3 regions of the Arthrobacter sp. FX8 genome follow, and region 2 is predicted to be linked to each of the others. Evidence: riboswitches for the same ligand, from Rfam matches in the RefSeq annotation. Region 2 holds a riboswitch; each other region holds the start of a gene.
The links. A riboswitch is a leader RNA that binds a small molecule or an ion and turns the genes downstream of it on or off. The one in region 2 is predicted to bind cyclic di-AMP.
Positions count from the first base shown of each region.

Region 1: another riboswitch for cyclic di-AMP. It lies ahead of OUO20_RS00120 (hypothetical protein); the one in region 2 lies ahead of OUO20_RS07735 (C40 family peptidase).
Region 3: another riboswitch for cyclic di-AMP. It lies ahead of OUO20_RS00760 (M23 family metallopeptidase); the one in region 2 lies ahead of OUO20_RS07735 (C40 family peptidase).

Region 1 covers NZ_CP113505.1:17,240-27,307, reverse strand. The annotation lists gene OUO20_RS00130 (ArnT family glycosyltransferase) at 1-1,689, shown strand, start outside; gene OUO20_RS00125 (glycosyltransferase family 39 protein) at 1,674-4,058, shown strand; cyclic di-AMP (ydaO/yuaA leader) riboswitch at 4,266-4,426, shown strand; gene OUO20_RS00120 (hypothetical protein) at 4,432-5,139, shown strand; gene OUO20_RS00115 (VOC family protein) at 5,225-5,650, opposite strand; gene upp (uracil phosphoribosyltransferase) at 5,712-6,347, opposite strand; gene OUO20_RS00105 (phosphatase PAP2 family protein) at 6,360-7,163, opposite strand; gene tadA (tRNA adenosine(34) deaminase TadA) at 7,219-7,725, shown strand; gene OUO20_RS00095 (glycosyltransferase) at 7,722-8,324, opposite strand; gene OUO20_RS00090 (hypothetical protein) at 8,516-8,779, shown strand; gene OUO20_RS00085 (6-pyruvoyl trahydropterin synthase family protein) at 8,827-9,222, opposite strand; gene OUO20_RS00080 (zinc-dependent alcohol dehydrogenase) at 9,225-10,068, opposite strand, start outside.
Region 2 covers NZ_CP113505.1:1,699,572-1,709,639, reverse strand. The annotation lists gene OUO20_RS07755 (hypothetical protein) at 1-66, shown strand, start outside; gene OUO20_RS07750 (mycothiol transferase) at 117-638, shown strand; gene OUO20_RS07745 (ribonuclease Z) at 631-1,578, shown strand; gene OUO20_RS07740 (protein adenylyltransferase SelO) at 1,562-3,025, shown strand; gene OUO20_RS07735 (C40 family peptidase) at 3,153-3,986, opposite strand; cyclic di-AMP (ydaO/yuaA leader) riboswitch at 3,990-4,160, opposite strand; gene OUO20_RS07730 (hypothetical protein) at 4,433-5,338, shown strand; gene OUO20_RS07725 (hypothetical protein) at 5,335-5,787, shown strand; gene OUO20_RS07720 (TraR/DksA family transcriptional regulator) at 5,809-6,168, shown strand; gene OUO20_RS07715 (DNA alkylation repair protein) at 6,165-6,695, shown strand; gene OUO20_RS07710 (DUF1810 domain-containing protein) at 6,721-7,167, shown strand; gene OUO20_RS07705 (glucose 1-dehydrogenase) at 7,204-8,097, opposite strand; gene OUO20_RS07700 (metallophosphoesterase family protein) at 8,254-8,760, opposite strand; gene OUO20_RS07695 (DUF1918 domain-containing protein) at 8,834-9,025, shown strand; gene OUO20_RS07690 (NUDIX domain-containing protein) at 9,120-9,635, shown strand.
Region 3 covers NZ_CP113505.1:172,603-182,670, forward strand. The annotation lists gene OUO20_RS00745 (DUF3027 domain-containing protein) at 1-280, shown strand, start outside; gene serC (phosphoserine transaminase) at 340-1,470, opposite strand; gene OUO20_RS00755 (metal-dependent transcriptional regulator) at 1,763-2,464, shown strand; cyclic di-AMP (ydaO/yuaA leader) riboswitch at 2,603-2,815, shown strand; partial or broken gene OUO20_RS00760 (M23 family metallopeptidase) at 2,828-3,648, shown strand; cyclic di-AMP (ydaO/yuaA leader) riboswitch at 3,777-3,956, shown strand; gene OUO20_RS00765 (C40 family peptidase) at 4,027-4,704, shown strand; gene OUO20_RS00770 (NlpC/P60 family protein) at 4,868-5,635, shown strand; gene OUO20_RS00775 (HNH endonuclease) at 5,904-6,404, shown strand; gene mobA (molybdenum cofactor guanylyltransferase) at 6,559-7,173, shown strand; gene OUO20_RS00785 (DUF6457 domain-containing protein) at 7,170-7,466, shown strand; gene OUO20_RS00790 (molybdopterin molybdotransferase MoeA) at 7,463-8,971, shown strand; gene fdhD (formate dehydrogenase accessory sulfurtransferase FdhD) at 9,022-9,900, shown strand; partial or broken gene OUO20_RS00800 (alpha-mannosidase) at 10,026-10,068, shown strand, end outside.

The DNA.
Region 1 (10,068 bases), 1.7 Mb from region 2:
CCTTCCGCCGTGGGGCTCCTGGCAGCCACGGCGGTCCTGTATCTGTGGAACCTGGCAGCAACCGGCTACGGAAACTCCTTCTATGCAGCCGCCATCCAGGCCGGCACCAAGGACTGGACGGCGTTCCTTTTCGGCTCGCTGGACGCAGGCAACGCCATCACGGTGGACAAGCCGCCGGCAGCACTCTGGATCCCCGCCCTCGCAGGGCGCATCTTCGGTTTTTCACCACTGAGCATGCTGGTGCCGGAAGCACTCATGGGGGTGGCCGCCGTCGGGTTCCTCTACTTGGCCGTCAAACGCGTCTCGGGACCTGCCGCAGGCCTGCTGGCCGGCGCTGCCCTGGCGCTGACGCCGGTGGCTGCGCTCATGTTCAAGTTCAACAACCCGGACGCCATGCTCACCCTGTGCCTGGTGCTTGCTGCCTACTTCACCACCCGCGCCATTGAGAGGGCGGGTTGGAAGTGGCTGGTGGCCGCCGGCGCCGTGGTTGGCCTGGCATTCCTGACCAAGATGCTGCAGGGCTTCCTGATTGTTCCCGCGCTGGGACTGGCCTATCTGTGGGCCGCACCCACGCCGGTGAGGCGCCGGCTGGTGCACCTGCTTGGCGCGCTGGGCGGAATCGTCGTGGTTGCCGGCAGCTACATCGCCCTGTTCCAGCTGACACCGGCCTCCGAGCGGCCGTACATGGCAGGGTCCAGCACCAACAGCTTCCTTGAACTGACGTTCGGCTACAACGGACTGGCCCGTCTCACCGGTTCCGGCGAGGGCATGCCCGGCGGGGCCGGGGGTGCTGCTGCCGGCGGTCCCGGAGGCGGCTTCGGCGGCGGCAACGCCGGATTCGGCGGGGCGGCCGGGCTGCTGCGGATGTTCGGGACCAGCTTTGGCGGTGAGGTCTCGTGGCTTCTGCCCGCCGCCCTGGTCCTGCTGGTGGCAGGCCTCTGGTTCACGCGCCGGGAAGTACGCACCTCCCCGGGCCGCGCGGCCCTGATCCTGTGGGGCGGCTGGCTCGTGGTCACCGGAGGTGTCTTCAGCTTCATGAGCGGCATTGTCCACCCCTACTACTCCGTGGCACTGGCGCCGGCGATCGCAGCGCTGGTGGGCATAGGCGCAGTGGAGCTCTGGCGTGGCCGCAGCTACTGGCCGGCCCGGATCGTCCTCGCCGTGACCGTCCTCGGCACCTCTGTGTGGTCGGCAGTCCTGCTGGGCCGCGACACGTCGTGGCTCCCCTGGCTGCGGGTCGCCATCATCGTGCTCGGCGTCCTCGCCGCCGCCGCAATCCTCCTCCGCCTCGACGCACTGGGCACCTCAAAACCGGGCACCTCGAAACTGGGCGCCTCCGGACGGTTCCGCCGGGCCGGTGCGGCCGCCGTCGTCGTCGTATCCCTCCTGGCCGGCGGTCTTGGGACAGCGGGGTGGACCCTCGCCACCGCTGCTTCCGCCCACTCCGGTTCCATTCCGACGTCGGGCCCGGCGGGTTCGTCCGCGGGTGGCTTCGGCAACCGTGCCGCTGGATTCGGCGGCGCACGGGCTGACGGCAGGGAGGCCGCCACTGACGCTGCCAACGGCGCGGGTGGACTCGATCCCTTCGGCGGCCTCGACGGCGCAGCCGGCCCCGGCGGTACCGGGGCGCCGGCGGCGCCGGGGGCCCGGGCGAAGGATCCGCAGATGCGGCGGTGGCGGCACTCCTGAAGGCCACCACCACGAAGTGGTCCGCGATCGTCTCCGGCGCCAGCCAGGCAGCCAGCCTGGAACTCGCCACGAACACCAACGTCATTGCCCTGGGCGGTTGGAACGGCGGGGACCCCTACCCCACGCTCGCCCAGTTCCAGGACATGGTGGCCAAGGGCGAGATCGGCTACTTCATCCAAGGCGGTGGCATGGGAGGCGGCGGCATGGGTGGCCGCGGCAATTCAGAGGTGGCCGCCTGGGTCCAGGCCAACTTCCAGGCCCAGACCGTAGGCAACTCCACCGTGTACCAACTCACCAAGGACTCCATGGCCAGCCACTACCCAGCGTCCGTCCACACTGCGTCGGTCCACACCGGACACCCTGCCGGCGCTCCTGCCGCCGCGCATCATCCTGTCCCGGCCTGCTACCGGCCGGACCCGCGGGCGCTCCGGCGGCGGCTGGAACTGGCAGCGGTGCTGGCCGGGGCCGCCGTGCTGTACTTGTGGAACCTTGGAGCATCCGGCTGGGCCAACGCGTTCTATTCCGGCGCGGCCCAGGCCGGATCGCAGGACTGGGCGGCCTGGTTTTTCGGCTCCTCCGACGCCGCCAACGCCATCACGGTGGACAAGCCGCCGGCGTCGTTGTGGGTCATGGGGTTGTCCGTCCGGATCTTCGGCCTCAGTTCCTGGAGCATCCTGGTCCCCCAGGCGCTGATGGGCGTCGGCACCGCCTGGCTGCTCTACCTGGCCGTACGGCGGGCCGCGGCGCCTGCCACGGCCGATCCACGGCTGGCGCACCGCGCAGGACTGATCGCCGCAGCCGTCCTGGCCCTCACCCCCGTTGCCACGCTGATGTTCCGCTTCAACAACCCGGACGCCCTGCTGGTGCTGCTCATGACGGCAGCCGCCTACGCGGTCCTCCGTGCAGTCCAGGAGGACCGGTTGCGCTGGCTCCTGCTGGCCGGAGTGTTCCTGGGCTTCGGCTTCCTGGCCAAGCAGCTGCAGGTCCTGCTGGTGGTTCCGGGATTCGCCATCGCCTACGCGCTGGCAGGCCCGCACAGGCTCCCGCGGCGCCTGCTCCGGCTGGCCGCGGCGGGAGCGGCCATGGTGGCCTCCGCCGGGTGGTGGCTCCTGGCGGTGGAGCTGACACCGGCCGGCCTGCGTCCCTACATCGGCGGATCGCAAACCAACTCCATCCTGGAGCTCACGCTGGGTTACAACGGGCTGGGCCGGCTGACGGGCGACGAGACCGGCAGTGTGGGCGGCGGCAACGGCTGGGGAGATCCCGGGCTGCTCCGGATGTTCAACAGCGAGTTCGGCGGCCAGATCGCGTGGCTGCTGCCGTCCGCCCTGATCCTTGCGGCGGGCCTGCTGTGGTTGGGCCGGCGGGCCCCGCGGACGGATGCGGTCCGCGCCGCCGTCATCATCTGGGGCTCGTGGGTGCTGGTGACGGGCCTGGTCTTCAGCTTCATGGCCGGCATCATCCACCCTTACTACGCCGTGGCGCTGGCGCCGGGGATCGCCGGGCTTGCGGGGCTGGGCACGGTCCTCCTGTGGCAGCACCGGCAGCAGCCACCCGCCGCACTCCTGCTGGCCGCAGCGGTGGCCGCGGCCGCCCTGATGGCCTTCCAGCTGCTGGGCACCACCTCCGCCTACGGCGCGTGGCTGCGTTGGCTGGTCCTTTCCGGAGGCTTGGCGGCCGCAGCGGGCGTGGCGTTCGGCAGGTTCCTGCACTGGCGTGCCGTGCAGCGGACGACGGCGGCGCTCGCCATTGCGGCGTCGCTCACCGGGCCGCTGGCGTACTCCCTTTCCACGGCGTCGACAACGCACAGCGGGGCGATCGTCAGCGCCGGGCCGTCGTCGGGCTTCGGCCCTGGCGGGACGGGCCCTGGCCGGACCGGCCTTGGCGGGACCGGGACAGGCAGCACCAGGCAGCCAGCAACCCAGGGAAACACGGCCCGCCAGCAGGGCGCGCCCGGAGGAACACTTCCCGGCGGAACCGCTGCTGCCGGTGGTCGCGGAGGCGGGGCCTTGGGAGGCCTCTTGGGCGCCCCCACGCCGTCCGCGGAACTCGTGGCAGCACTCAGGAATGGCGCCTCGGGCTACACCTGGGCAGCGGCAGTGGTGGGTTCGAACAACGCTGCCGGTTACCAGTTGGCAACGGAACTGCCGGTCATGGCGGTGGGTGGGTTCAACGGCACAGATCCCGCCCCTACCCTGGCGGAGTTCCAGGATCTGGTGTCCCAGGGAAAGATCCACTACTTCATCACAAGCGGAACCATGCGGGCCAGTACCGGTTCGGACGCTGCCGCCCAGATCGCCCAGTGGGTGGCGAACAACTTCACGGCGCAGAGCATTGGCGGCACCACCGTCTACCTGTTGGCTGGGTAACGGAAACTGTAACGGTCTGCGCGCTGCGCTCATGAAATGGAGCGGCCATACCCCAGTGGGACCGAGGTAACGAACGGGGAATCCGGCAAATCAACGCGCTGAGGATCGTGACTTCCGTTACCTAAATGTGACTTTCGCGTGCACTTCCTGTAGCGTCGATTGGGTGCGGCCCCCGTTCGGGCCGCATATCCCGGGTCGACGCCAAGCTCTGCCGCTTCCCCGGATTCCGATTGAGCTACGGCAGAGGCGGGGGACCCACCGTCCCGGGCATTGAATGCCCTTGGGGTTAAGCCAGTACGTGATCTTTCCGTATGGCCGGATGCCCTCATCCGAACCCGACAGCTAACTCCGCAGGTGTGAGAGGCGATCAATCATGTCCAAAAACACGGCAGAAGCACGCCTGCTGCAGGCCAAGGCTAAACACAGGGCCGCGCAGCAGGCCAAGAAGACCACCCTGGGCCAGCGCGCCGCCGTCCTTGCAGCATCGTGCGCGGTGCTGGTGGGGGTAGGCGCGGCAGGACAGACCACCAGCAGCATGACTCCGGTGTCATCCACCGCGTCCAACCCTTCCACGTCGGCGTCCGACGCTCAAATGAGCATCGAGAAGAGCGAGATCCGCTCCAACCCGGCAGCAAGCCCCGCGCCCGCTGCCATCAGCGTGGCACCGCAGGCAGCGGAACCGGCCCCCGCAGCGGCACCGGCAGCACCCGCAGCGCCTGCCCCGGCGCCTGAGCCCGCCCCCGCACCTGAGCCGGCTCGCGCCGTCGCGGTTAACGATCCTGCAGGCGCCCAGGCGTACGCCGCCAGCCAGCTGGGGGCGTTTGGCTGGGGACCGGACCAGATGCAGTGCCTGCAGACGCTGTGGACCAAGGAGTCCGACTGGACCACCACGGCCACCAATTCCAGCAGCGGGGCATACGGCATCGTCCAGTCCCTGCCCGCTGAGAAGATGGCAAGCGCCGGCGCGGACTACCTCACCAACTACCGCACGCAGATCAACTGGGGCCTGGACTACATCAAGAAGAGCTACCAGTCGCCCTGTGGTGCCCTGAACTTCCACCTGGCCCACAACTGGTACTAGGCACTCCTCCCCCGGCGGCAGCGATGCCGGGGGAACTGCACCAAAGCGGCGGGCTGCATCATCATGATGCGGCCCGCCGCTTTGGTTAACCAGCGCCCGGTCCGGCGTCCTGTCCGGTGTTCCCGCCAGCGCCCTGCCCGGCGTTCCGCCACGGGATGTACTGGACAGCCCACTTGTTTCCGTCCGGATCGGCGAAGTACACAAAGTGGCCCCAGTCCTGGACATCCACATCGCTGACATCCACGCCGTTGCACTTGAGCTGGTCATGCGCCGCATTGATGTCGTCGACCACCATCTGCAGGTTGGAGCCCGTGCCGGGCGGGGCGTCAACGAGTCCTTCGCCGATGCAGATGGAGCAGGCCGAGCCCGGCGGCGTCAACTGCACAAAGCGGATGGAGTCCGACGGCCGCTCGTCGTAGTCGGCGTTAAAGCCCACTTTGTTGACGTAGAAGTCCTTGGCACGGTCAACGTCGGATACGGGGACAAAGACAAGCTCGAGTTTCCAGTCCATCCGCACAGGCTAGCGGCGGGACACCCGTTGGGAAAGAGCCCGTTCAAACAGGGCCGAAGTGCTACCCGGCGATGCCGTAGAGGCGGTCGCCGGCGTCGCCCAGCCCGGGGACAATGTAGGACTTCTCGTTGAGCTTCTCGTCGATGGAGGCCAGGACGATGTGCACGTTGGCCCCTGACAGTTCCTCCTCCAGCCGCGCCAGGCCCTCGGGGGCGGCCAGCAGGCAGATGCAGGTGACGTCGGAAGCGCCGCGCTTGAACAGGAACTTGATGGCTTCGCGCAGGGTTCCGCCCGTGGCCAGCATGGGGTCCAGGACGAAAACCTGGCGGCCGGTGAGGTCCTCCGGCAGGCGCTCCGCGTAGGTGATGATGTCCAGTGTCTCCTCGTCCCGGGCCATGCCCAGGAAACCCACTTCAGCGGTGGGAACCAGCTTGGTCATGCCTTCCAGCATTCCCAGGCCGGCGCGCAGGATGGGAACCACCAGCGGGGTGGGCTTGGTGAAGGCGGTGCCGACGGTGGTGCTGACGGGCGTCTCGATGGTGACGGGCTCGGTGCGGACCTCCCGAGTGGCTTCGTAGGCCAGCAGGGTCACCAGCTCTTCCGTCAGCTGGCGGAAGACCGGCGACGGCGTGTTCTTGTCCCTCAGGACAGTGAGCTTGTGGGCGACCAGGGGGTGGTCAACAACGAGAGTGCGCATCCCCCAAAACTATCACTCGGCGCTGCCCTTACCGCGTCCGGAGTGTTCGCCGTCGTGCAGTTCGTCGGCCACCACGTCCCGGACGATGGGACGGTCGAACGACGGCGCTGCCCCTGCGTGCTCGCGCCTTCGGACCAGGTGGAACAGCCGGTGGGCCAGGATAACGATTGCCACCCAGGCCAGGCCCAGGATCCAGCCGGCCATAACGTCCGTGAGCCAGTGGTGGCCCAGGAAGACCCGGCTCAGGCCCATGGCGATGATGAAGATCGAGCCGGCGGTGATGGCGGTAACCCGGACCCGCATGGTGTGGAACTGAAGGCAGATGAGGTAGATCACCAGACTGATCACCACGGTGGTGTTCAGGGTGTGTCCGCTGGGGAAGGATGGCGAATCCTCGTAAGGGGGGACGGCGTCCGCATGGTCGGGCCGGGTACGGCCCACCAGCTTCTTGCCGAACGTGGTGGCGGTGACGGACGCTGCCGCTGCACCGCCGATCAGGACCAGCGGACGCCAGTTCCGGCTCAGGAAGGTCAACCACGCGGTGAGGATGCTGGCCAGGATAGGCATCCCGATGCCGCCGCCGATGTTGGTGAAACCGGTGACAAAGGAGTCAAGGCCGGGGCTGCGGAGGCCTTCGGCAAAGGCAAGGGCAGGCTTGTCCAGGTTGGCCAGGCCAGCGGAGTCCACCACATCGTCGTAGACCTCTGCCCCAAGCAGCGCCAGGGACACGATGACCACACCGCCCACAAGGATGGTGAGGATCAACGCCGCATACGGTTTGAACCAAATACCCAATCGGTCCCGAAGAGTGTCCATGGTGCCTCCCGGCATCGGCAAGTAACCTGACTAACCCCGAAACTATCATTGAGCCATGCCCTTGCCCGAAAAGAAACACGAGGCCTGGATGGGCCTTGCCCTGGCGGAGGCCCGCCGTGCGCTCGACACGGAGGACGTGCCCATCGGCGCCGTAGTGATAGGGCCCGACGGCGACGTTCTGGGTTCGGGACGCAACCAGCGGGAGGAGCTGGGCGACCCCACAGCCCACGCCGAGGTGGTGGCCATCAGGGAGGCGGCCGGACGGCTGCAGGAACGGGCACGGCTCGGCGGCGGCCAGGGCGACGGGTGGCGCTTGTCCGACTGCACACTGGTGGTCACCCTGGAACCCTGCGCCATGTGTGCGGGCGCAATCGTCCTGGCGAGGATTCCCCGGGTTGTGTTCGGGGCCTGGGATGAGAAGGCCGGCGCTGCGGGATCGGTATTCGATATCCTCCGCGAGCGCCGGCTGAACCACTGGGTTGAGGTGTATCCCGGGGTCCGCGGGGAAGAGTGCGCTTTACTGCTGCGCGAATTTTTCGCCGCCCACCGGAGCAGCCTCTAGCCCTGCCGCTCCCCGTGTCCGCCGGGTCCCTCCAGGAGGGCCAGCACGTCCTGCGCTGTTTCGCTCCATCCCGGCAGCCTGGTCCGCGCATCAAGCGCAGCTGAACGCCATTTTTCCCGGGTCTTTCCATCCACCAGCCAACCCCGCAGGGCATTGGCCAGGCGGCCGGGACTCTCCTGTCCGCCGTCTGGAAGGGTAAGCACTGCCCCCGGAAGGCGGGGTTCGCCGTCGGCCGTTCCCAGCCCGCCCATGCCAAGCGCCTCCACCGCCCCGGTCCCGGCACGGACCAGAACAGGAATGCCGTGGGCCAGGGATTCGGTGACGGCCATGCCGAAAGCCTCCAGCCGCGACACCAGCAGGGTCAGGTCCGTCCGCGCCCATTCGGCCTCCAGGGCTTCGCCAATGAGCTCGCCGGTGAGCTGCACCCGCCGCTGGAGCCCGTGGGCAGTAATGGCAGCCCGGACCTCCCGTGCGTAGTCCGGGTCCGCCTGCTCGGAGCCCACGAACGACGCAGTCCACTCAAGGTCCTGGATCCGGGCCAGGGCATGCACGGACAGCAGCTGGTCCTTGTTGGGCAGCAGCGCGGCGATGACCGCCACGTGTGGCGGCCTGGATCCCTGGGCCAGGGGTGCGGGGTTGACGCCGGGAAGGACAACGGTGACCCGGGAAAGCCCCTTTCCAGGAGGAGGGATGCAGACGACGTGCTGGTGCAGATCACGCCGGTTGCCGCACGGAGGGCTCTCGCTTCGCGTTCCAGGGCTGCAGCCCCGGAGCTTTCCTCAACGGGCATATGCACCAGGACCCATGTTTCCCCGCCCGCCTTCGCGGCGTATTCGAGTTCATCCGGGGCACCTACCGCCACCAGGCCGTCCACGATGGCCACTGCGTCCCCGTGGTGTGCCTCAGGTTCCCATGCTCCGAGGAGGGTGCCCAGCCGGCGTCGTTCCTTGGCGCCGGCGTCCGGCCAGTTGCCCTCCACGGCAACCACCTCCACCTCCGCGCCCCGTTCCTGCAGGCCCGCAACCAGGCGCGCGTTGTAGACGTTGCCGCCTGAGCTGTGGCGGATATTGCCGGGAACCAGCAGCCGGATGGGACGCATTGCTACGCGGTGAGGTCCAGGGAAAAGGTGGCCCAGGCGTCAGGATTCTCGCGCAGGGTGACCTCCAGTCCTGCGAGTTCACGGCCGTCGTCGTTGTCCTTGATCTCTGCGGCCACCTTCCGGGCGATGTACTCGGCGAGGGCTTCCGTGGTGCTGAGCTTGCCCTCGAAGTCCGGGTGCTCGTCCAGGTTGCGGTAGTTCAGGCCGGCGAGCACCTCCTCGATGATGGTCCCGGCGGCGCCGATGTCCAGGACGATCGCGTCGGCATTGAGGGCGCGACGGCGGAAGGCCACCTCGGCGACGAAGGTTGCACCGTGCAGGCCCTGGGCGGGGCCGAAAGCCTCACGGGGAAGGCTGTGGGCAATCATAAAGTGGCGGCGGATGGTCAGGCTGAACATTGTTACCTCAAGTCTTTGGGGGTGTGGGTGGCTGGGCTGGGCGCGGGACTGCCGGCAGGGTATTCGACGACGTGGCACAGGGCTTCCAGGCTGCCGTCCGCCAGGCTCTGGACCACGCCAGGAAGGTCCTCGAACCGGGACGATCCCGTCAGGAACGCGTCGAAGACGGGGTCCTTGAGCAGCGATACGGCCAGGTCCAGGCGGTCCGCATTGGTGCGCCTGTGGCGCCGGGAACGCGCCACCATGCCCACCTGGCTCGCCCTGATGGACAGCCGCCGGGCGTGGAAGTCCTCCCCCAGCGGCACAGTGACCTCACGGTTGGCATACCAGGACATTTCGATGATTTCGCCTTCATCGCCGGCGAGCTGCAGGCTGCGCTCCAGGCCTTCCTGCGAGGCCGAGCAGTGGAACACGATGTCGCAGTCCGCCAGGGCGTCATCGGGGTGTGCGAAGTCCACGCCCAGGGTGTCCGCGAGCTTTTTCCTGCCCGGATCGAGGTCCACCAACTGCAGGCGCTGCAACGGGAAGGTGCGCAGCAGCGTAGCCACCATGCCGCCCACCAGGCCGGCTCCGACAACGGCAATCCGGTCGCCCAGCCGAGGCCCGGCTTCCCACAGGGCGTTGACTGCGGTTTCCACCGTGCCGGTGAGGACCGCCCGGCGGGATGGAACGCTGTCGGGAACCCTGGTTAGAGAGGTCACCGGCACCACATAGAGGTCCTGATGCGGATTCAGGCAAAAGACGCGCCGGCCCTTCCACTCCTCAGGACCTTCCTCCACGACTCCCACCGAGAGGTAGCCGAATTTCACCGGCCCTGGAAACGTTCCCTCCTGGCGTGGGGCACGC
Region 2 (10,068 bases):
GACGACGAGGAAAACTTTGGCGGCTCGCCCCTTAGTGAGTTTGAGCCGGACGACCTGGAACGCTAGCAATCCCGGGGCCGGGTGCGCCCGGGCCCGGTCCGCAGGGAAGGAGACCCATGCACTCCAAGGAGTTGTTGCTCGAGGCGTTTGACCGCCTCCCCGGCCTGGTGGGGCAGGTACTGGACGGGCTGGATGAGGAGCAGCTGCAGCTGCGTCCTGCAGGCCAAGGCAATTCCATCGCCTGGCTGGTCTGGCACATGGGACGGGTGGAAGATGCGCAGGTTGCGTCCGCCTCGGGATTGGAGCAGGTCTGGAAGGCCGAAGGATTCGTAACCCGCTTCGGGCTCCCGCTGGCGGACAGTGATACGGGCTACGGCCACTCAAGCCAGCAGGTGGACGCAGTCCGCGCGCCCCGGGAACTCCTGCGGGAGTATTACCTGGCCGTTCACCGGCAGACTGCCAGGGTCCTGGAAGGTATCGGGGATTCCGACCTGGACCGTGTGGTCGACAGGCGCTGGGATCCGCCCGTCACCCTGGGCGTGCGGCTGGTCAGCATCCTGGGGGACTGCCTTCAGCACGGCGGCCAGGCCGCCTACGCCAAAGGGTTGCTTGCAGCGTCAGATTCCAACGGTGCGTGAACTCGTAGTGCTGGGCACTGCGTCCCAGGTTCCCACGCGGACCCGCAACCACAACGGCTACTTCCTGCGCTGGGACGGCGAAGGGCTGCTTTTCGATCCCGGCGAGGGTACCCAGCGCCAGATGATCCATGCGGGAGTGGCGGCGGGCGCCATCACCAGGATCTGCCTTACGCACGTGCACGGGGACCATTGCTTCGGCCTTCCCGGGGTGCTCTCCCGGATGGTTTTGGACGGCGTGGCGCACCCGGTCCACCTGCATTATCCGGCGTCCGGTGACCAGGTGGTCAGGGCCCTGGTGGGTCTCAGCCCGCCCGGGCTTGACGTGAGGCTCCATCCACATGGCGGCGCCGGTGCCGTGGCGGACAGGCTTGAGGTCCGGCCCCTCAATCACCGCATCGAGACATACGGCTACCTGCTCACCGAGCCAGATGGCCGCACGTTCCTGCCGGAGAGGCTGCGGGCGGCGGGCATCGAAGGGCCCGACGTGGGCCTGCTGCAGCGCGAAGGGGTCCTCGGAGCGGCCAGGCTGGAAGAGGTCAGTATTCCCAGGCCGGGCCAGCGCTTCGCTTTCATCATGGATACCGCACCGTGCCACGGTGCCGAAGAACTGGCAGCAGGCACGGACCTGCTGGTGGCCGAGTCCACGTTCAGTGACGACGACGTCGGCCTGGCCCGGCAATACCTGCACCTGACCGCCGGGCAGGCAGGGGAACTTGCGGCGTCCGGGAAGTCCCGGATGCTGGTGCTCACCCACTTCTCCGCACGCTATGGCGACGGCGTCCCGCACCTCGCGGAGCAGGCACGGGCGCAGGCTCCGGGAACCACGGTCATTGCCGCTGAGGACCTGCAGCACATTGCCGTTCCCCGCCGCCGGCAACCGGCACGGGAAGCAGCGGGCGGAACTACGGCGATAGGGTTAAGCCATGACGGCAGCAGCTGAATCCACGGTCACTTTTGACGGCCGTTTCGCCCGGGAACTGTCGGAACTCGCCGTTCCCTGGCAGGCCGAGGAAGCCCCCAGCCCCGAGCTCCTGGTCCTGAACGACAGGCTCGCACGCGACCTGGGCCTGGACCCAGGGTACCTTCGCAGTCCCGAAGGGGTGCGGCTCCTGGTGGGCAACCACGTTCCGGCGGGCGCCACCCCGGTGGCGCAGGCCTACGCGGGCCACCAGTTCGGCGGCTACTCTCCGCTGCTTGGCGACGGACGCGCCCTGCTGCTTGGTGAGGTCACGGACAAAGGCGGCCGCCTCCTGGACCTCCATCTCAAAGGCTCGGGGCGCACGCCGTTTGCCCGCGCCGGGGACGGACGTGCCGTCGTCGGGCCCATGCTCCGTGAGTACGTGGTCAGTGAAGCCATGCACGCCCTGCACATTCCCACCACCCGCTCGCTCGCGGTCGTGGCAACTGGCCGGCAGGTCAGGCGTGACGGCGTGCTGCCGGGTGCGGTCCTGGCGCGCGTTGCCGGCAGCCACCTGCGCGTCGGCAGCTTACAGTACGCGCGGGCCACGGAAAACTTCGAGCTCCTGAAGCGGCTGGCGGATTTCGCCATCGGCAGGCATTACCCGCACGCTGCCGGCGCCCCAAACCCCTACCTGGAGTTGTTCGCCTCGGTGGTCTCCGCCCAGGCGGACCTGGTGGCCCGGTGGATGCTGGTGGGGTTCGTGCACGGGGTCATGAATACGGACAATATGACCATCTCAGGGGAAACCATCGACTACGGCCCGTGCGCGTTCATGGATGCGTTCAATCCGGCCGCTGTCTACAGTTCCATCGACGTCAGCGGACGCTACGCCTACGCCAACCAGCCGGTGCTGGCCGAATGGAACCTTGCACGGCTGGCGGAGGCAATGCTGCCGCTGATCGACGGGGACCAGGAAAAGGCGGTTGCCCCCGCGGTGGAGGTACTTGGCGGATTCCGCGGACAGTACAGCCAGGCGTGGTCCGGCGGCATGAAGGCCAAGCTGGGCCTGTCGGGAGATGCCGACAGCGACGCCGCCTCCGCCCTGGTGGACGGTGCCATTGCCATCCTGAAGGACGGGCCAGTGGACTACACCTTGTTCTTCCGGAACCTGGGCAAGGCCGCGCGGGGGGACCTCCGTCCCGTGCGCGGCATGGTCCGGGACCTTGCAGCGTTCGACGCCTGGGCGGAGCGGTGGCAGGCCCTGGGGCCCGACGCGGAACTGATGGACAGCGTGAACCCTGCCTATGTTCCGCGGAACCACCTCGTGGAAGAGGCGCTGTCCGCCGCCACTGACGGAAACCTGGCTCCCCTGCAGCAGTTGCTCGAGGCCGTCGGCAGCCCCTTCGCCGAGCGGCCGGGCCTGGAACGCTACGCCGAAGGTGCCCCTGAGGATTTCGGCACCTACATGACCTTCTGCGGGACGTGACTGCCTCAGCGGTACGGTGCGGAAATGACAGGAGGGCGGCAGCCGGGAATACCCGGCTGCCGCCCTCCTGTCTAAGAACAGCTTTTCTGTTTAATACCAGCCTGCTGCTGCCAAAGCGTTGCGAAGGCTAGGCTACGCGGACTGCGGAGTAGCCGCCGAGCCAGCTGATGGAGTGGACCTCGGTGCTGTAGCCGTTGACGCCGCCGCTCACAACCTGGCCGTTGCCGGCGTACACGCCCACGTGGCCGGAGGTGATGATCAGGTCGCCGGGGGCGGGAGCGCCGACGACGGTTCCGTACTGGAAGAACTGCGTCGGGGCCAGGTCGCCGACGGACTTGCCGACGGAGCGCAGGGCCTTCTCAACCATTGCGGTGCAGTCCTGGTTCACGCCGACCTGGCTGTAAGCGGATGCCAGGATGGCAGCGCCGGTCCCGGTGCCGGTGGACGCCGCCGGGGCGGCTGAGGCGTAGGACATGTTCATGCCGGTGTTTGCCGGTGCGGTTGCGGCTGCCGTCTGGACGGGAGCTGCTGCCGGCGCCGGGGCTGCGGTGTGGCCAGCGCCGGGGATCTGGATCTGGTCACCGGGGTAGATGATGGAGGACAGTCCCAGTCCGTTGGCGGCCAGGACGTCGTTGAGGCTGACGCCATGGGCGGCCGCGATGGCCCCGATGGTGTCGCCGGACACCACCGTGTGGACGGTTCCTGCTGCTGCGGCGGGTGCTGCTGCCGGGGCAGGTGCGGAGTATGCCTGGACGCTGGTGTTCTCAGTGGTGTCCGGGCCGGTGACACCTGCATGGGCCGGGGCTCCGACGCCAAAGGCAATACCGGACGCTGCAGCAACGGCAAGCGCCGGACGGCCCAGCGAACGGGCCTGGGACTTGGCGGTTACGGCGAGGCCCTCGAGCACAATGGAGCGGGCCGGAGTCGCGCGGTGACGGGCAGTGGTGGAAATTTTTGACACAGTTGATCGCCTCTCCCATGCCTGCGGGGTGAGCTGTCGGGTTCGGGCTGGAGATACCCGGCCGGTAGCTGGCTCCGCGGGCGGAGGCGCTAACGACTTAACCCCAAGGCCACATGTGGCCGTAGAAACTTGGTTCCCCCGTCCCTGCCAAACGGAAAGCGGTTGAATCCCATGATCAGCGGCAGGGCTCGGCATGCTGACGGGAATGTCCCGTCTGAGAGGGACACCAAACGACCATAACCCGCGCTGCCCCCGATTGTCACATTTGGATAACATACGAGGCTCCCCTCTCAATTGCGCAAACGTCTTGATGTACTTCGCATTTCGGGCGGTGACCTCGACCAATGCAGGCAGGGTCTTTATCGCTGGAAACGGTAACAATGTGGCCACGGACGCGCCCTCGGGGGCCGCGCCGGACGGTAAGCTTCGGGACTATGCCCCTGTTCGTGACCAGCCGAGGGATCCCGCTCCTCGGTGGCGTGCTGGCCATCGCCCTGGCCGCCGCCACCGTGCTGCCGGCCGCAGCGGAGGAGCCGCCGCCCGGCGGATATCCCTCCTGGTCGGATGTGCAGCAGGCGCAGTCGTCCGAAGCGGCAAAAGCTGCAGAAATTGCCACCATCGACGCGCTCTTGACCGGCCTGCAGGCGCAGTCGGAGGCAGCCGGGGACGCAGCCGTACGGTCGGCCGCCGAATACGCTGCCGCGGATGCAGAGCTCCAGTCGGCCACATCACGCCTGGAAACCCTGTCCGCACGGGCCGCCCGCGCAAACGACGAAGTGGCCCGGTACCGGAAGGACCTCGGGGCCCTGGCCGTGCAGTCGTACAAGACAGGCGGGACCAACGCCGGGTTCTTCGTGGCGCTGGACGCCCTGGGGACCAACAGCGTCCAGGGCCTCAACCTCGTCAAGCTCGTGGGGGACAAGACGGCCGCGTTGGTGGTCAAGGCGGCGGCGGCCGGAAAGGTATCCGCTGCCCTGGTGGAACAGGAAAAGGTTGCCAGGAGCGAACGGGAGCGCCTGTCCGGGGAGGCAAAGGCAAAAGCCGGGGCAGCCAGTTCCGCCAGGGACGCACTGGCACGGCAGGTGGCCGAGGAGCAGCGGCACGGCGGCGAGCTAACGGCCCAGCTTGCCGCCCTGAAAGGGACGACGGCGGCGCTTGAGGGGAGTACCGCCAAGGCCAGGCTGCGCTGGCTGCCTACGAGGCGGCCCAGGCGGCCAAGCGCGCCGCAGCGGAGGAGCAGGCCCGCCGCCAGGCCGAAGCGGCCGCCAGGGCCGCCGCGGCGGCCGCCCAGCAGCCCGGGCCGCCCGCACCAGCCGCCCCAGCCGCCGTGGGCGGCAATCCTGTCCCGGTGAATCCAGCCCCTGCCACTCCTGTCCCGGCCAACCCTCCGCCGGCCAACCCTGTCCCTTCCGTTCCGGAGGCGCCGCCAGCCGAGCCGGCCCTGCCCAGCCCGCCCGCCGTCGTCGTGCCTTCCATTCCCGGCGGAGCGGTCAACGATCCGGCAGGGGCGAAAAGCTACGCGTCCGGACGCCTTGCCGCTTTCGGCTGGGGCCAGGACCAGTTCCTGTGCCTGGCCCAGTTGTGGACCAAGGAATCCAACTGGCTGACCACCGCCACCAACGCGTGGTCCGGGGCCTACGGAATTGCCCAGGCACTGCCGCCCGGCAAGTATGCCAGCGCCGGGAGCGACTGGCTGACCAGCTACCGGACGCAGATCGAATGGGGCCTGGGCTACATCCGTGACCGCTACGGGTCGCCCTGCGGGGCATGGAACCATTCCGTATCCCTGAACTGGTACTGACTGACGCGCTAGGCTTTCCCCATGCCAGATTTCGAACGGTTCCGTGCACTGCTCGAAGAGGAGCGGACGCGGCGGATGGCGCTGCTGCCGGCGCTGCGGGCGGACATCGACGCTGCGAATTCGGCCCGCCAGGACTCCAACGTCGACGACGAACACGATCCGGAGGGCGCCACGATCGCCTTCGAGCTGTCACAGGCATCGGCGCTGCTGAAACAAAGCTCGGCGGGGCTGGACCAGATTGAAGCTGCCCTGGCCCGGCTGGCCGCGGGGACCTATGGCATCTGTGCGGTGTGCGGGGAACCCATCGCCGAGGGCAGGCTGGAAGCCCGGCCCTGGACCCCGTTCTGCATCCACCACGCCTCCGCGGGGCGCGCGCGGTGACCGGCACAGCGGACGTGGTGTCCGCTGCGGCGGAATTTGTTGACCGTACCCTCCAGAATGAGGGCGCCTGGTACCGCGCGGACGACGTCGCGCACCGCCTGGGCGGTGTGCTGGCCTCGTATGGTTCCTCCGTGGGCGCCGTCCGTGGAACCGTGCGCGACGCCCTGCGCAAATTCAAGGACCTGGACCACGACGCAACCGTGATGCTGGCCTCTGCCCTCTGGGGACAGCCGGGGCCCGGCTCCCGCCCGGTTTTCGAGCGCCGCCTTGCCGCCGTGGTGCTGCTGCAGTCACGGGTGCGGCTCCTGCAGCATTCGGACCTGACCCGGCTGGAAGGCTTCCTCCGCTCCGCCCACACAGCGGATCTGACCGCGCCCCTGCTCTCCGATGTCCTGATGCCGCTGCTGGCAGGGCTGGGGGAGCGTGAACGGCAGCGGGCCCGCGGTGTGGTGGAACGGTGGAGCGGGGACCCGGACGCCCATCTTCAGGCGGCGGCCGCTGCCCTCATGAAGGAACTGACTTTCTAAAAGCGGACGAATGAAGGAGATCCACATGAATGAGCCGTTTGATCTTGGGCGATTTGTTGCCGCCCAAAACACCGGCGGAACCTATGACCAGGCGTTGGGGGAGCTGCAGGTCGGCCGGAAGTCCGGGCACTGGATGTGGTTCATCTTCCCGCAAATTGCCGGGCTGGGGCAGAGCGCCATGTCACGTAAATACGCCATCTCTTCACTGGCTGAAGCCCGGGCCTACCTGGACCACGAAGTCCTGGGCCCGCGGCTTCTCGAGTGTGCCACGGTCCTGGCCAACCATGCCGACCAGCCGGCCGAGGACATCTTCGGTGGCATCGACGCCAGGAAACTCCGATCCTCCATGACACTGTTCCTCCGGGCAGCACCCGGAGAAACAGTGTTCAAGACTGTCCTGGCCCAGTTCTTCAACGGCGAGCCGGACCCTGCCACCGACGAGCTCCTGGCGGCGCAGGACGCAGCCGGCTGACCACACGGACCGGGGCAGCCGGAGCGCGGCTGGCTGCTAGGGCGTGGGGCTGCCGCCGTTGACGTTCAGCGTTTCGCCCACGACGTAGCTGGACTCCGGCGACGCCAGGAAGACGTAGGCGGGGGCCAGTTCGGCGGGCTGGCCGGCGCGGCCCAGGGGCGTGGACTGGCCGAACTCCGGCAGCTGCTCCTTGGGCTGGCCGCTGCTGACCTGCAGGGGCGTCCAGATGGGGCCGGGGGCCACAGCGTTCACCCGGATGCCCTTGGGCGCGAGCTGCTGGGCCAGGCCCTTGGTGAAGTTGTTGATGCCCGCCTTGGTGGTGGCATAGTCCACCAGGGTGGGGGACGGGTTGTAGGCCTGGATGGACGTGGTGTTGATGATGGTCGAACCCGCAGGCATATGCGGCACGGCGGCCTTGGTCACCCAGAACATCGCATAGACATTGGTCTTCAGGGTGTAGTCGAACTGCTCGTCGGAAATGTCCTGCAGGTCCTCTTGGGCCACCTGTTTCCCGGCATTGTTGACCAGGATATCCACCCCGCCCAGGACCGCCACCGCCGTTTCCACCAGGTCGCGGCATGCCGCCGAATCCTTGAGGTCAGCGGGCACCTTGACGGCCTTGCGGCCGGCCGCTTCAATGATCCCGGCGATGCGCGAGGCGTCCGCTTCTTCCTGCGGCAGGTAGGACAGCACGACGTCGGCGCCTTCCCTTGCAAAGGCGATCGCCGTCGCGGCCCCGATGCCGGAGTCCGCGCCGGTGACGATGGCCCGGCGGCCTTCCAGCCGGCCGGTGCCGCGGTAGGTCTCCTCGCCCAGGTCGGCCTTGGGTTCGAGTTCTGCATCCAGCCCCGGCTCGGGCTGGTGCTGCCTGGGCGGGGAGATTTTTTCGTAGGCCGTCACGGGATTGCGGAAGGTGTACTGGTCAGTCATGGTGGTCCTCCTGGTCGTGCGGACACGGGCTGGTTCGTCGCCCCGGGTACTGAAGCAGCCCGCGATTTGCGCCGTTACAGGAAAGCAAAAAGCTAAGCATGCTTACGGTTCCTAGCCTAGGCAGAGAGGCGGCCTCATGCCAAGCGGCATGGCGGGTCAGTCGCGCTGGACCGTGACCAGCCGGACCTCGGCCAACTGACCGCCGTCGACCGTGGCCTCCATGAACGTGCACGCCGGCTGGCGGCGGCGGTCCGTAGGCGACCCGGGGTTCAGCAGCCGCAGGCCGTTCGGCGACACCGTGTCCCACGGGATGTGGCTGTGGCCGAACACCAGGACATCGGCGTCGGGAAAGAGCGCATCGCACCGCACTTCGCGGCCCTTGGCCGGCCCCGTCTCATGGACCACCGCAAAGCGGACTCCGTCCAGGTTGGCAGTTGCCGTTTCGGGCAGGCGCCGGCGCAATTCGGGCCCATCGTTATTGCCAAAAACACCCAGCAGCCGGTTGCTCCGGCGTTCGAATTCGTCCAGCAGGGCTGCCTCCACCCAGTCGCCCGCGTGGAATACGGCATCGGCATTTTCGACGGCGGACCACACCTGTTCCGGCAGGTCCCTGGCGCGTTTGGGTATGTGGGTATCGGCGAGCAGGATGAGGTTCAACGGCATACCGGAATCCTGCCATGGTGCCCTGTTCCCACGCGGCCACGAGTCGTAATCTGGGGGCTGGGAGGTGATTGCCATGGAGGCAGCCCAAGGCGACCGTATTGTCGTGCACGGCAGGACCGTGGGGTCCTCGGACCGGCATGGGGTGATTCTTGAAGTCCGTGGCGAGGGCGGCAGCCCACCATATGTGGTCCGCTTTGACGACGGGCATGAAACCGTCATGTATCCCGGCGGTGATTTCGCCGTCGACCACGGAAACAAGACCTGACGGGGCCGGCGGGATTCCGCCCGCCCCCGACCCGCCCCACCGCCTGGCCCGCCTGTGCTTCACCTGCGGGTGCTTCACCTGTCAGACTGGAGCGATGGATCTCTTTCCGTCCGCCAGCACGTCCTCCACTGCGCCGCCGCGCACCGGCCCGCGCGACCCGGGCGACGCATGGGTGGAGGGGGAACGCGGCCGGTACTGGGGCAGGTTCGGCGCGGCCGGCGTCCTGGCCTACGACCCCGGCAAAGGTGTGCTGCTGCAGCACCGCGCCGTCTGGAGCCACAACGGTGGAACTTGGGGCCTGCCCGGCGGGGCACTGCACCAGGGCGAGGAACCGGTCGACGGTGCCCTCCGCGAAGCCTACGAGGAAGCTGCCGTCCCGCCGGAGAGCGTGGAAGTGCTGTTCACCTCCGTGCTGGACCACGGCTACTGGTCCTACACCACCGTGGTGGTGCTGGTGCGGGAATCCTTCGAGCCCGTCATCAGCGATCCCGAAAGCATCGCACTGCTCTGGATTCCCACAGCCGAGGTGGACGCACTGGAGCTGCACCCCGGATTCGCGGCGTCGTGGCCGGACCTGCTGGCGCGGCTGGACACCCAGGATCCCTGCTAAGCCTTTCCTGGACTGCCCACCCTGGAAGTTGGACTGACGGACCGGGCTGCCCTGCGGGCGTGTGTAGGTATCCCTGGCGCGAAATTAGGTACCCGGTACTGGTGCTGCCCGCATGTGCAGGCCGTTATGCTCCAAGCTACGGCGAAGTCGGGGCTGCTTGATCTCTGGGCAGGTAAACCGGACAACCACCGTATTAGCCCTGACGTGTCCCATTTTTGGGGCCATCTCCGGTTGGCTGAATCTACATCCCAGCCACGAAGCAAGGTTGGTGAGCCAGTTGTCCATTCCTCTCCTGTCACCGGGTGCCACGTCACAGCCAGGCTTACTGCCGGGCCGGACTCCTGCGGGGGTCCAGATCCCTGCCACTACACAGCGACATCAATATCCTGCATTCTTCGGCATGGTGGCGCATGCGGCGCGGGAGCGCGTCCTC
Region 3 (10,068 bases), 1.5 Mb from region 2:
GGTGGTCACGGTCAACGAGTTGGGCCTGCTGCCGTCCGGGGACTCCGTCCTGGCCCCGGAGTGGGTGCCGTGGGCCGAACGCGTCCGTCCCGAGGACGAACAGCAGCAGGAGCCGGAGCAGCAGGAACCGGAGCAGCAGGAGCCGGAACAGCAGGAACCGGAACAGCAGGAGCCCGGGCAGGGGAACCCGGATGGGCTTCGGGCAGCGGAGCGGGAACCCGGGGATGAAGGGCCGGCCGACGACGGCGCGGAGCCTGACGCCGAAACAAGGACTTCCTGACCACAAACAAACGGCGCCGTCCGGGGAAACCCGGGCGGCGCCGTCGTGCTTAACTGTGGTTACTTGCGCAGCTCGCCCACCACGTAGTCGATGCTGGCCAGCAGGGCGGAGACGTCGCTGGGCTCGATGGCCACGAAGGTGGCGATGCGCAGCTGGTTGCGGCCCAGCTTCCGGTAAGGCTCGGTGTCCACGATGCCGTTGGCGCGCAGGACCTTGGCCACGGTGGCGGCATCAATCGATTCGTCGAAGTCGATCGTGGCGATCACGTTGGAGCGTTCCTCGGGCTTGGCCACGAACGGGGTGGCGAAGCCGGACGCTTCCGCCCAGCTGTAGATGCGGCCGGCTGAATCGGCCGTCCGTGCAGCCGCGAAGTCCAGGCCGCCGTTGGAGTTCAGCCACTGGACCTGGGCATTCAGCGTCACCAGCGTGGACAGCGACGGGGTGTTGTAGGTCTGGTTCAGGCGGGAGTTATCGATCGCGGTCTGCAGGTCCAGGAAATCCGGGATCCAGCGGCCGCTGGCCGTGATGCGCGCGGCGCGTTCCAGCGCTGCGGGGGAGAACAGGCCAAGCCAGAGGCCGCCGTCGGAGGCAAAGTTCTTCTGCGGGGCGAAGTAGTAGACATCGCTCTCGGCAACGTCCACGTCCAGTCCGCCGGCCGCCGATGTGGCGTCCACGAGGACCAGTGATCCCTCGTCGGCTCCGGCTACCCGCTTGACGGGGGCGGCGACGCCGGTGGAGGTCTCGTTCTGCGGCCAGGCGTAGACGTCCACGCCGGCCTCGGCCTTGGCTGCGGGCCGGGTGCCGGGCTCGGACTTGATGATGGAGGAGGCTTCCAGGAAGGGCGCCTTGTTGGTGGCGGCGGCGAACTTGGACCCGAACTCACCGAAGGACAGGTGCTGGGCCTTCTTCTCCACGAGGCCGAAGCTCGCGATGTCCCAGAAAGCCGTGGAGCCGCCGACGCCGAGGACCACCTCGTAGCCTTCCGGGGCGCGGAAGAACTGGCTCAGCCCTTCACGGACCGCTCCGACCAGGTTCTTGACCGGGGCCTGCCGGTGCGATGTGCCAAGGATCGTCTTGGAAGCTGCTGCCAGCGCGTCGATCTGCTCCTGCCGGACCTTTGACGGGCCGGCTCCGAACCGCCCGTCCTGGGGCAGGAGGTCGGCGGGGATCGTGATGCTGGTGTCGCTCACAGGTGCTCCAATTCGGCGGGGACAAAAGTTTGGTCCGGAAGGGCGGGCGGTCGGTGGCCGGCAGCGCCGGTGGCTGCGCTGCGGGCCATTCCCATTCTGCCTGAACCGCCGCCGGGGGCGGGAGCCAGGCCCGTCATAGTCCGGACAGTGAGACGTGCCGTCCCCGCGCAGCCCCTCGGGGCGCGGCTATTCGGACAAAGTCAAAATAGGCTAAGCTTTCCCCGGACTACTTTGCGCGAAGAGGCGATACGGTGGGACAACGCAAGGTACTGCGCTCGAGGAGCTGAGCTGGATGACGGATCTGATCGACACTACGGAGATGTACCTCAGGACCATTCTGGAGCTTGAGGAAGAAAACATCGTTGCCCTTCGGGCCCGTATCGCCGAGCGTCTGCGCCACTCCGGTCCCACCGTTTCCCAGACCATCGGCCGCATGGAGCGGGACGGGCTGGTGGTCGTATCCGGCGACCGGCACCTGGAACTCACGGACACGGGCCGCAAGCGCGCCACGGAGGTCATGCGGAAGCACCGGCTGGCCGAACGCCTGCTGGCAGACGTCATTGGCCTGGACTGGGCCTACGTCCACGACGAAGCCTGCCGCTGGGAACATGTCATGAGCGAGCGCGTTGAGCGCCGCATCTACGAGATGCTGGACCACCCCACCGAGTCGCCGTACGGCAACCCCATCCCTGGCCTTGCGGCGCTGGGCGGCCAGGCGGGGCCCGGCTTTGCCGACGGCGCCATCAGCCTGGTGGAAGCGATGAAGAATTACGGGCCCGCCTCCGGAGTGACCATCAGCCGCCTGGCGGAGCCGATCCAGGTGGAACCGGAACTGCTGGCGCAGCTGGACGAGGGCGGTATCCGGCCGGGTGCCGCCGTGGCGCTGGAACGCGTGGGCGAATACATCTCCGTGCGGGTCCCTGGAATCGAAGGCGCATTGGAGCTGCCGCCCGAGGTTGCCGCCCACGTCTTTGTGGCCATCAGCCAGCCCTGATCGGGGCGCCCATACCCCGCAGAGGGGCAACCACGCAAAGGTAACGGAATTGTTACCTAGGGTCTTAAGCCCCTATAGTGGAACCAAGCGTTGATACATAAGCGTTACCTGATCCGGAGCCGAGCTCTGCCAGCGGGTCAGGTGCACGAGTCGTTACTGGCAGAGGCGGGGGAACCACAAGCGGCAGCGGGGGACTGCCTTGGGGTGAAGTCCGTCAGCAGCAAGCCCTCTCCAGTGAAGGATTCTTCCGGGAATACCCCCTGTGCAGAAGCTTGCCTAAGGCGGACCGGGTCTTTGATCTCTCTGACCCGAATCCGACAGCTAACTCCGCAGGCTTCTTCCAGAGAGGAACCCTTCTTGACCATGCAGACCTCCCGGGGCCGCCGCCGCGCGGCCGGCCCCCTTCGGCACCCCGGGTTGCCGAAGTTGTCGCAGCGGAGCGCCCCCGCGACCTGCATCGTGACGCGCGCCGCCGCCGGGGTCCCTTCCGGCAGATGACGGAGTTTGCCGCCGCCAGCGGTATTGGCCAAAAAGCCGGCATTGCCCTTGCCGCCACAGGCCTGGTGCTGACGGTCACGGTGCCCGCCACGAGTCCCGTCATGGCCACGGATGCCGCCGGCAGTGCCCCCATGGCCGCGTCCGCCGTCAGCCCCCAGCCCCAGATCTCGGCCGATGTCGGAGCACAGATCGACTTCAGCCGGTCGGCCGTGGTGACCCAGGCCGACCCGGACGGGAAGCTGAAGCAACTCCTGAGCGCCCAGTCCGCCGGCTCTGTCACGCGTGCCGCTTCGGCCGGCACCCTGGCTGCACCCCTCGCCTCCCTCACCACCGCTTCCCCCTTCGGCTACCGGGTCAGTCCGATCACCGGAGGCTCCGGAGACTTCCACCGGGGCCAGGACTTCGTGGCGCAGTGCGGGACTTCGGTCCTGGCCGCCGCGACAGGTACCGTGACCTTTGCCGGCTGGCACCAGTTCGGTGGCGGAAACCGCGTGGTCATTGACCACGGCAACGGGCTGGAGACCACCTACAACCATCTCTCGTCCTTCAACGTCAAGGTGGGCCAGACCGTCTCCCGCGGGGACGTGGTGGCACTGAGCGGTACCACGGGCGCATCCACCGGCTGCCACCTCCACTTCGAGGTGCAGGTCAATGGCGAAGTTGTCGATCCCATGGGCTGGCTGTAACCAAATGGTTGCCCGCTCTCACATGTCCGCGACGCGCCGTGACCTGAATGTGACATTGAAGCAAAACTGCTGTACCGTCTAATTCGCGTCAACTTTTCCGAAGTTGACGCTCTTGAGTGGATTGCCTAACTCTGCCACCGCTCAAGGTCCGTTCGCATTTCATCGTCTGGCAGGGGCGGGGGAACCAATTTTGGCCTTCATGTTCAGAAGGCCTTGGGGTTAAGTCACAAGCTTCCCAGGAAGCAGCGTGGCCGGGTGACTCCCATCCGAATCCGACAGCTCACCTCGCAGGCATTGGGAGAGGCTACCTTCGTGTCTTCACGCCATCATTCTGCGCGCCACCGTGCGCAAACGGTTCGCACCAACCCCCTGGACGCCATGTCCAAGGCCGTCAGTGCAAATGCCGGGACCGTAGGCCGCCAGGCTGCCGTTGTGGCAGCGGCTTCCGGCCTCATCCTGAGCATGGGCCTGCCCGCCACGGCAGCTGACACCACGGCCGGTGTCTCTGCCTCCACCGAGTCCGGCTCGTCCCAGGCAGCCCTCGCTGTCACGGCCGCACCCACGGCCACGGTGTCCTTCGAGCGTCCGGTCGTCAAGACCACCGCTGCTCCGAAGGTGGAAGCGGTGCGTACCCAGTCCACGGCCTCGGCGAACCGCGCCACCACTGCAGGCCAGGAGGCGTCTCCGGCCGCCAAGACGGCGGAGACCGTATCCGCTGCGGCAACCTCGGGCATCGCTGCCATCGCCTACACCGGCATCGGCCACTCCTACGTGTGGGGCGGCACCAGCCCGGTCACCGGCTGGGACTGCTCCGGGTTCGTGCAGTGGGTTTACGCCCAGGCCGGAATCAGCATCCCCCGCACCAATGCGTGGAGCATCATGACTCCCACCTCCACCCCGCAGCCGGGTGACCTGGTTGTCCAGAACGGTGGCGCGCACGTCGGCATCTACGTCGGCAACGGCATGATGATCAGCGCACTCAACCCCTCCCAGGGCACGCTGCTCCACTCGCCTGCAGCCACTGGCACCTCCTCGTACTACCACTACGGCAACTAGTTCTTGGGCTTAACGCTCCAAGGGCTATTTCTTTGCCCAAGGCTTTTTCGCTAGAAACCACATCCCCGTTCGGGACGCGCCGACGTACCCCCAAGATGCCGGCGCGTCCAACAACCTTCGCCTGCCTACAAGCGGTTTGAGGGAAAAACGAAAGAGAGAACTGATGACGACTCGTGCCACCGCACGGCATCGCGCCGAGGTCACCAAAACCAACTCGATCGCTGTTATTGCAAAGGCCGTCAGCGACAACGCAAGCGGCATGGGCCGCCAGGCTGCGGTTATCGCTGCCGCTTCCGGCCTGGTCCTGACCAGCGGCATCGCGGCCAACGCTGCCGACGCCAACGTCAAGCGTGATTCCGCTCCGGCGTCCGCACTGGAAGTTGAATCCGCAATCGACGCCCCGATTTCCGCGGCTTCCACCATCGCCATCAGCTACGAGAAGCCCGCTGTCACCACCACGCCGGCTCCCGTCGCCGAGCCTGAGCCCCAGGTCGAGGTGCAGGAAGCTGCTCCTGCCGCCGAGCCCGTTGCGGCTCCCAAGGTCACCGCCAAGGTTGCCACCGCTGCTGCTCCGGCCGCTTCCGCTGCCCAGGCTTCCGCCAGCGGCAAGGGCGCTGCAATCCTCTCGGCCGCCTACGCCCAGCTCGGCGTTATGCAGGACTGCACCATGCTGGTCACCAACTCCCTGGCCGCCGTCGGCATCCACTTCCATGACTGGCCCGCCGGCTACCTGTCCCTGGGCCGCACCGTGAGTGCAGCCGAAGCGCAGCCGGGCGACCTGATCTACTACGCTGACGGCGGCGCGGGCATGGCCCACATTGCTGTCTACGCCGGAAACGGCATGGCAGTCCACGGCGGCTACAACGGAAACCAGACTGTGGTCTTCAGCGCAAACGTGGGTTCCGGCCCCGTGTTCATCCGCGTCAACTAAGCATCCCAAGGCAGGCCTGAACGGCCGCAGGCCTGGCAATGCCCCCAAGGACCCCCGCCATCCCGGCGGGGGTCCTTCGCGCTTAATCGGCCCGCGCCGCCCGCGGCCGACCCTCCCGCGGTGTCCAGCCGTTGTCCTGCTCCAGAGTGGCGATTACCCGATTCTGCACTTCTTTGTTTACTCTTGTGATGTCGATCCATAGCCCGGACATGCCGAGGGCAGCCGGCCCTCGTGCCCCTGACGGGTGCGGCCGTGAAGAGGTAAGTGCATGCGCACTCTCGTTCTGAATGCTGGATATGAACCGCTGGCGGTTATTACTTTCCGCCGGGCGCTGGTGCTTGTGCTCACGGGCAAGGCAAGTGTGGTTGCCGAAGGTGACGACCCCGTGGTGGGCCCTACTGACATTCTGGGCCGCCCGTCCGTGATCCTCCTCAACCGCTACATCCGGCCCCGGTACAACCACTCCACGGCCGTCAGCCGCAGGGGCGTACTCCGGCGCGACGGGCATAAATGCGCCTACTGCGGGAAAGCGGCGCACACCATTGACCATGTTCACCCCAAGTCCCGGGGCGGTGCCGATTCGTGGGAGAACCTGGTGGCCGCCTGCCTGCGCTGCAACAACGTCAAGGGCGACCACACTCCAGCCGAGATGGGATGGACCCTGCGGTTCGTGCCCGAACCGCCGCACGGAACCATCTGGCAGATCAAGGAACTGGAGAAGCCCACGCCGGCCTGGGACCCCTTCCTGCTTCCGGAACGCGCTGCCTGACACCCCGCGCTGCCTGAGTTGCCGTGATGCTCCGGTGCGCCGGACGTTCTGACCCGCAGTGCGGCCCCTACGCTGCCGGTCGCTAGGCTGGGGGAGTGGAAGTGAACGGGCTTGCTTTTGATGCCGTGATCCTGGCCGGGGGAGGTCATCGCGGCTGGGCGGCGTACCCAAGCAGTCGCTCGTCTTCCAAGGCCAATCCCTCCTCGAACGCGCTGTCGCTGCCGCCGCGGGGGCCCGGCATGTGGCAGTTGTGGGCGAGATGGCTTCCCTGCCAATCTGGCCTCCCAACCTGCTGAGCTGCAGGGAGCAGCCGCACTTCGCGGGCCCGGCGGCAGCCATAGCGGCCGGGCTGGATGCGCTGGCGGACATCGGCGAGGATGCGCCCTACCTCCTGGTACTGGCCTGCGACATGCCGCTGGCATCCCAAGCGGTGGCAGCGCTTCAGGAAGCTTTGCAGATGTCCACGGCGGCGGACCCGGCAAATGTCATGGCTGCCGAAGGCAACCGCCCACAGCCACTGGTGGGTTTTTACCGCACGCCTGAGTTAACAAAGGCGTGCAGGGACCTCGCTGCCCGCGGGGCGCTGGTCAACGGCTCTGTCAGGTCGCTCCTTGCTAATCTGGACGTGCAGCTTGTCACAGTCCCTGCCGGGTCCACCTCCGATGTGGATACCTGGGATGACGCTGCCGCGCTGGGGATTGCCGCCGGGAACCAGAGCGAACGCCAGGACCGGCAGACGGGCGGAGCAAACGTGGGAGGCAATTCGTGAAGAGCCAGGACGAAACACTGGAAGAGTGGTGCAGGGCACTTCTCCAAGCGTACAAGCTTGAGGACGTCCAGGTGGACGTCAACGCGGTGCTGGCGCTTGCGGGCGTCGCCGCCCATGCTGTGGTCCGGCCAGCCGCTCCGCTCACCACTTTCATCGCCGGGTTCGCTGCGGGCCTGGCTGCGGCTCCCGGCAGGGAGATGGACGCTGAATCAATGGATGCGGCCCTGGCCGTTGCCCGCACACTGGCAAAGGACTACGAGGCCGAGGCTGCCGCCGGGACTCCCGGCGAATGACCGCGGAACCCCAAAGCGATCCGGAAGCGCCACCTGGCAGCGAAGCGGAAGGGCCAGCCGGCATAGCTGGACCCGGACCCACTGAACCCGGACCCACTGAACCCGGACCCACTGAACCCGGAACCACTGACTCCGGCGCAGTCCAAGCCGGGACGGCGGAAGCAGGGCATGCGGGCCAGCACCATGCCGCCCACACGTGGGAAGAGGCCCGGCAGGCGGCGTTCGACGCCGCAACCCCCATTCCTCCCGGACCAGTGGCACTGCGTATCGCGTTGGACCGCAAACTGGACCAGGACATTGTGGCCCTCCAGGACATGCCCCACTATGCGTCCTCGGCCATGGACGGCTGGGTAGTCAACGGAAGCGGCCCCTGGATCCCGGTGGAACCCGGCACCCGGCTGGCACCGCACCAGGCCAGCCCCATCGCCACCGGCGGCCTGATTCCTGCAGGCGGCAAGGCAGTTCTTCGCACCGAGAGCGCAGTCCTTGGCCAGGACGATGAAGGACTCCCACTCCTGATGACCGGAGGCAAGGCCCGCCCGGGCGAGCCCCGCGCGGGAGAGCACATCAGGAAAGCCGGGGAGGAAGCTCTGGAAGGGGACATCCTGGTCAAGGCGGGGGTGGAGCTCAATCCCGCCCACCTGGCACTTGCCGCGCTGGCAGGCTACGACGATGTGCAGGTCCAGGGAAAGCCCGTGGTGCGCCTGGTCCTGACAGGGTCCGAAGTGGTGGAACGCGGCACGCCGGCCCCGGGCCAGGTCCGCGACACCTTCGGCCCGCAGCTGCCGGACGTCGTCGCCATGCTGGGCGGCATACCCGGCGGGCAGCAGCGAATCGGCGACTCCTATGACGAATGGCTTTCGGCGCTCGAAGACGTACTGCCGGACGTGCCGGACGCGCCGGACCTGCCGGCCGACGTCGTCATTACTACCGGTGGCACCGGGCGCTCGGGAACGGACCACCTCCGCAGGGCAGTGGCCGAACTCGGCGGCCGGCTCATCATCGATGGCGTGGCCATGCGGCCCGGCCACCCCGCCGTGCTCGCCGAACTGCCCGACGGACGCTTCGTTTTGGGGCTTCCCGGCAACCCGCTCGCGGCCATGATGGCCCTTTCCACTGTGGGGGCCCCGCTGCTGGCCGCACTGGGGCACCGTCCCATGCCGGCGGTGGAGGAGGTGCCGTGCGGGACCATGATCGAGCCGGACCCCGGGCGTACCCGGCTGATGCCGTTCCGGCTGCTGTACGGCATGGCGTCCCCGGCGCAGCATACGGGGCCAGGGATGATGCGCGGGCTCGCCGCCGCGGACGGTGTGCTGGTAGTGCCACCGCACGGCGTGCAGCTCGGCGAGCCGGTGCCCGCGTTCGCCCTGCCATGGGGGCCGCCAATACCTCCTACCCAGGACGGCCCGGCCAAAGCCAAGCCAAGAAGTGCCGCACGGACAGGCCAGCCCAAGGGTAAGCCGGCACCCAGCGGACCCGTGGACTGGAGCGCCCTCCTGGGCTGAGGCGGCCCCTGTTGGTGCCATGATGGAGTAATGGACAAGCAGGGTGGAACATGGGACGCGTAATCCAGCGCCGCAAGGTGCACAAGTATGTCCTGGACGGTTCGCCGGGAGCCCTGGAGTACCCGGTCCGCCACCGCGAAGACGTCCTCGCCGTCGAGGAACCGCTGGAGATCCGGCTGGGAAAGCTTTCCTATTCGGTCACCATGCGAACCCCGGGGGACGACTTTGACCTGGTGGCTGGATTCCTGGTGTCCGAGGGGGTCATATGGGCCCCCGAACAGCTGGTTTCGCTGCGATTCTGTGCCGGCGAGGACGAGAACGGTGTCCAGACATTCAACGTGGTGGAGGCCCAGCTGCGGCCGGATGTGCCACTTCCCGACACCGGCCGCAACGTCTACACGTCCAGCTCCTGCGGCATCTGTGGAACGGACTCCATCGAAGCTGTCCAAAAGTCCTCCCACTTCAGCCCCCGGACGGACCCGTTGACTGTGGACGCGGAAGTCCTGGCCGCCCTGCCGGGGATGCTGCGGAAGTCCCAGCGTGTCTTCGAGGACACCGGCGGCGTTCACGCGGCAGGCCTGTTCAGGATCGATGACGACGGCGAGCCGCAGCTCCTGTGCCTGCGCGAGGACGTGGGACGCCACAATGCCGTAGACAAGGTGGTGGGCTGGGCACTGCGCGAGGGCCTCCTGCCTCTTACCAGAACCGTCCTCCAGGTATCTGGCAGGGCGTCCTTCGAGCTGGTCCAGAAAGCATCCCTTGCGGGCATTCCCGTCCTGGCTGCCGTGAGTGCCCCTTCCAGTCTTGCCGTGGAACTGGCCGAGGCGAACGGCTTGACGCTGGCGGGTTTCAGCCGGCACACCAGTTTTAACGTCTACGCCGGGGACTCGCGGATCCTGCGCCCTGCACCAGCCGTGCCCAGTGTCTAGGAGGGCCAATGCACGGCTGGGACGTGGCTGCCCGGGCAAGGGGGTTGGTTGCAATGCTGCCGGAGGGTAGATTTGTCCATCGAATGGACGCGATGATCCAGCCCCGAGCCTAAAGAGGACTTATTTTGCATGACGACCGCAGGATCACGGAAGTCCGCTTGGCCAGGT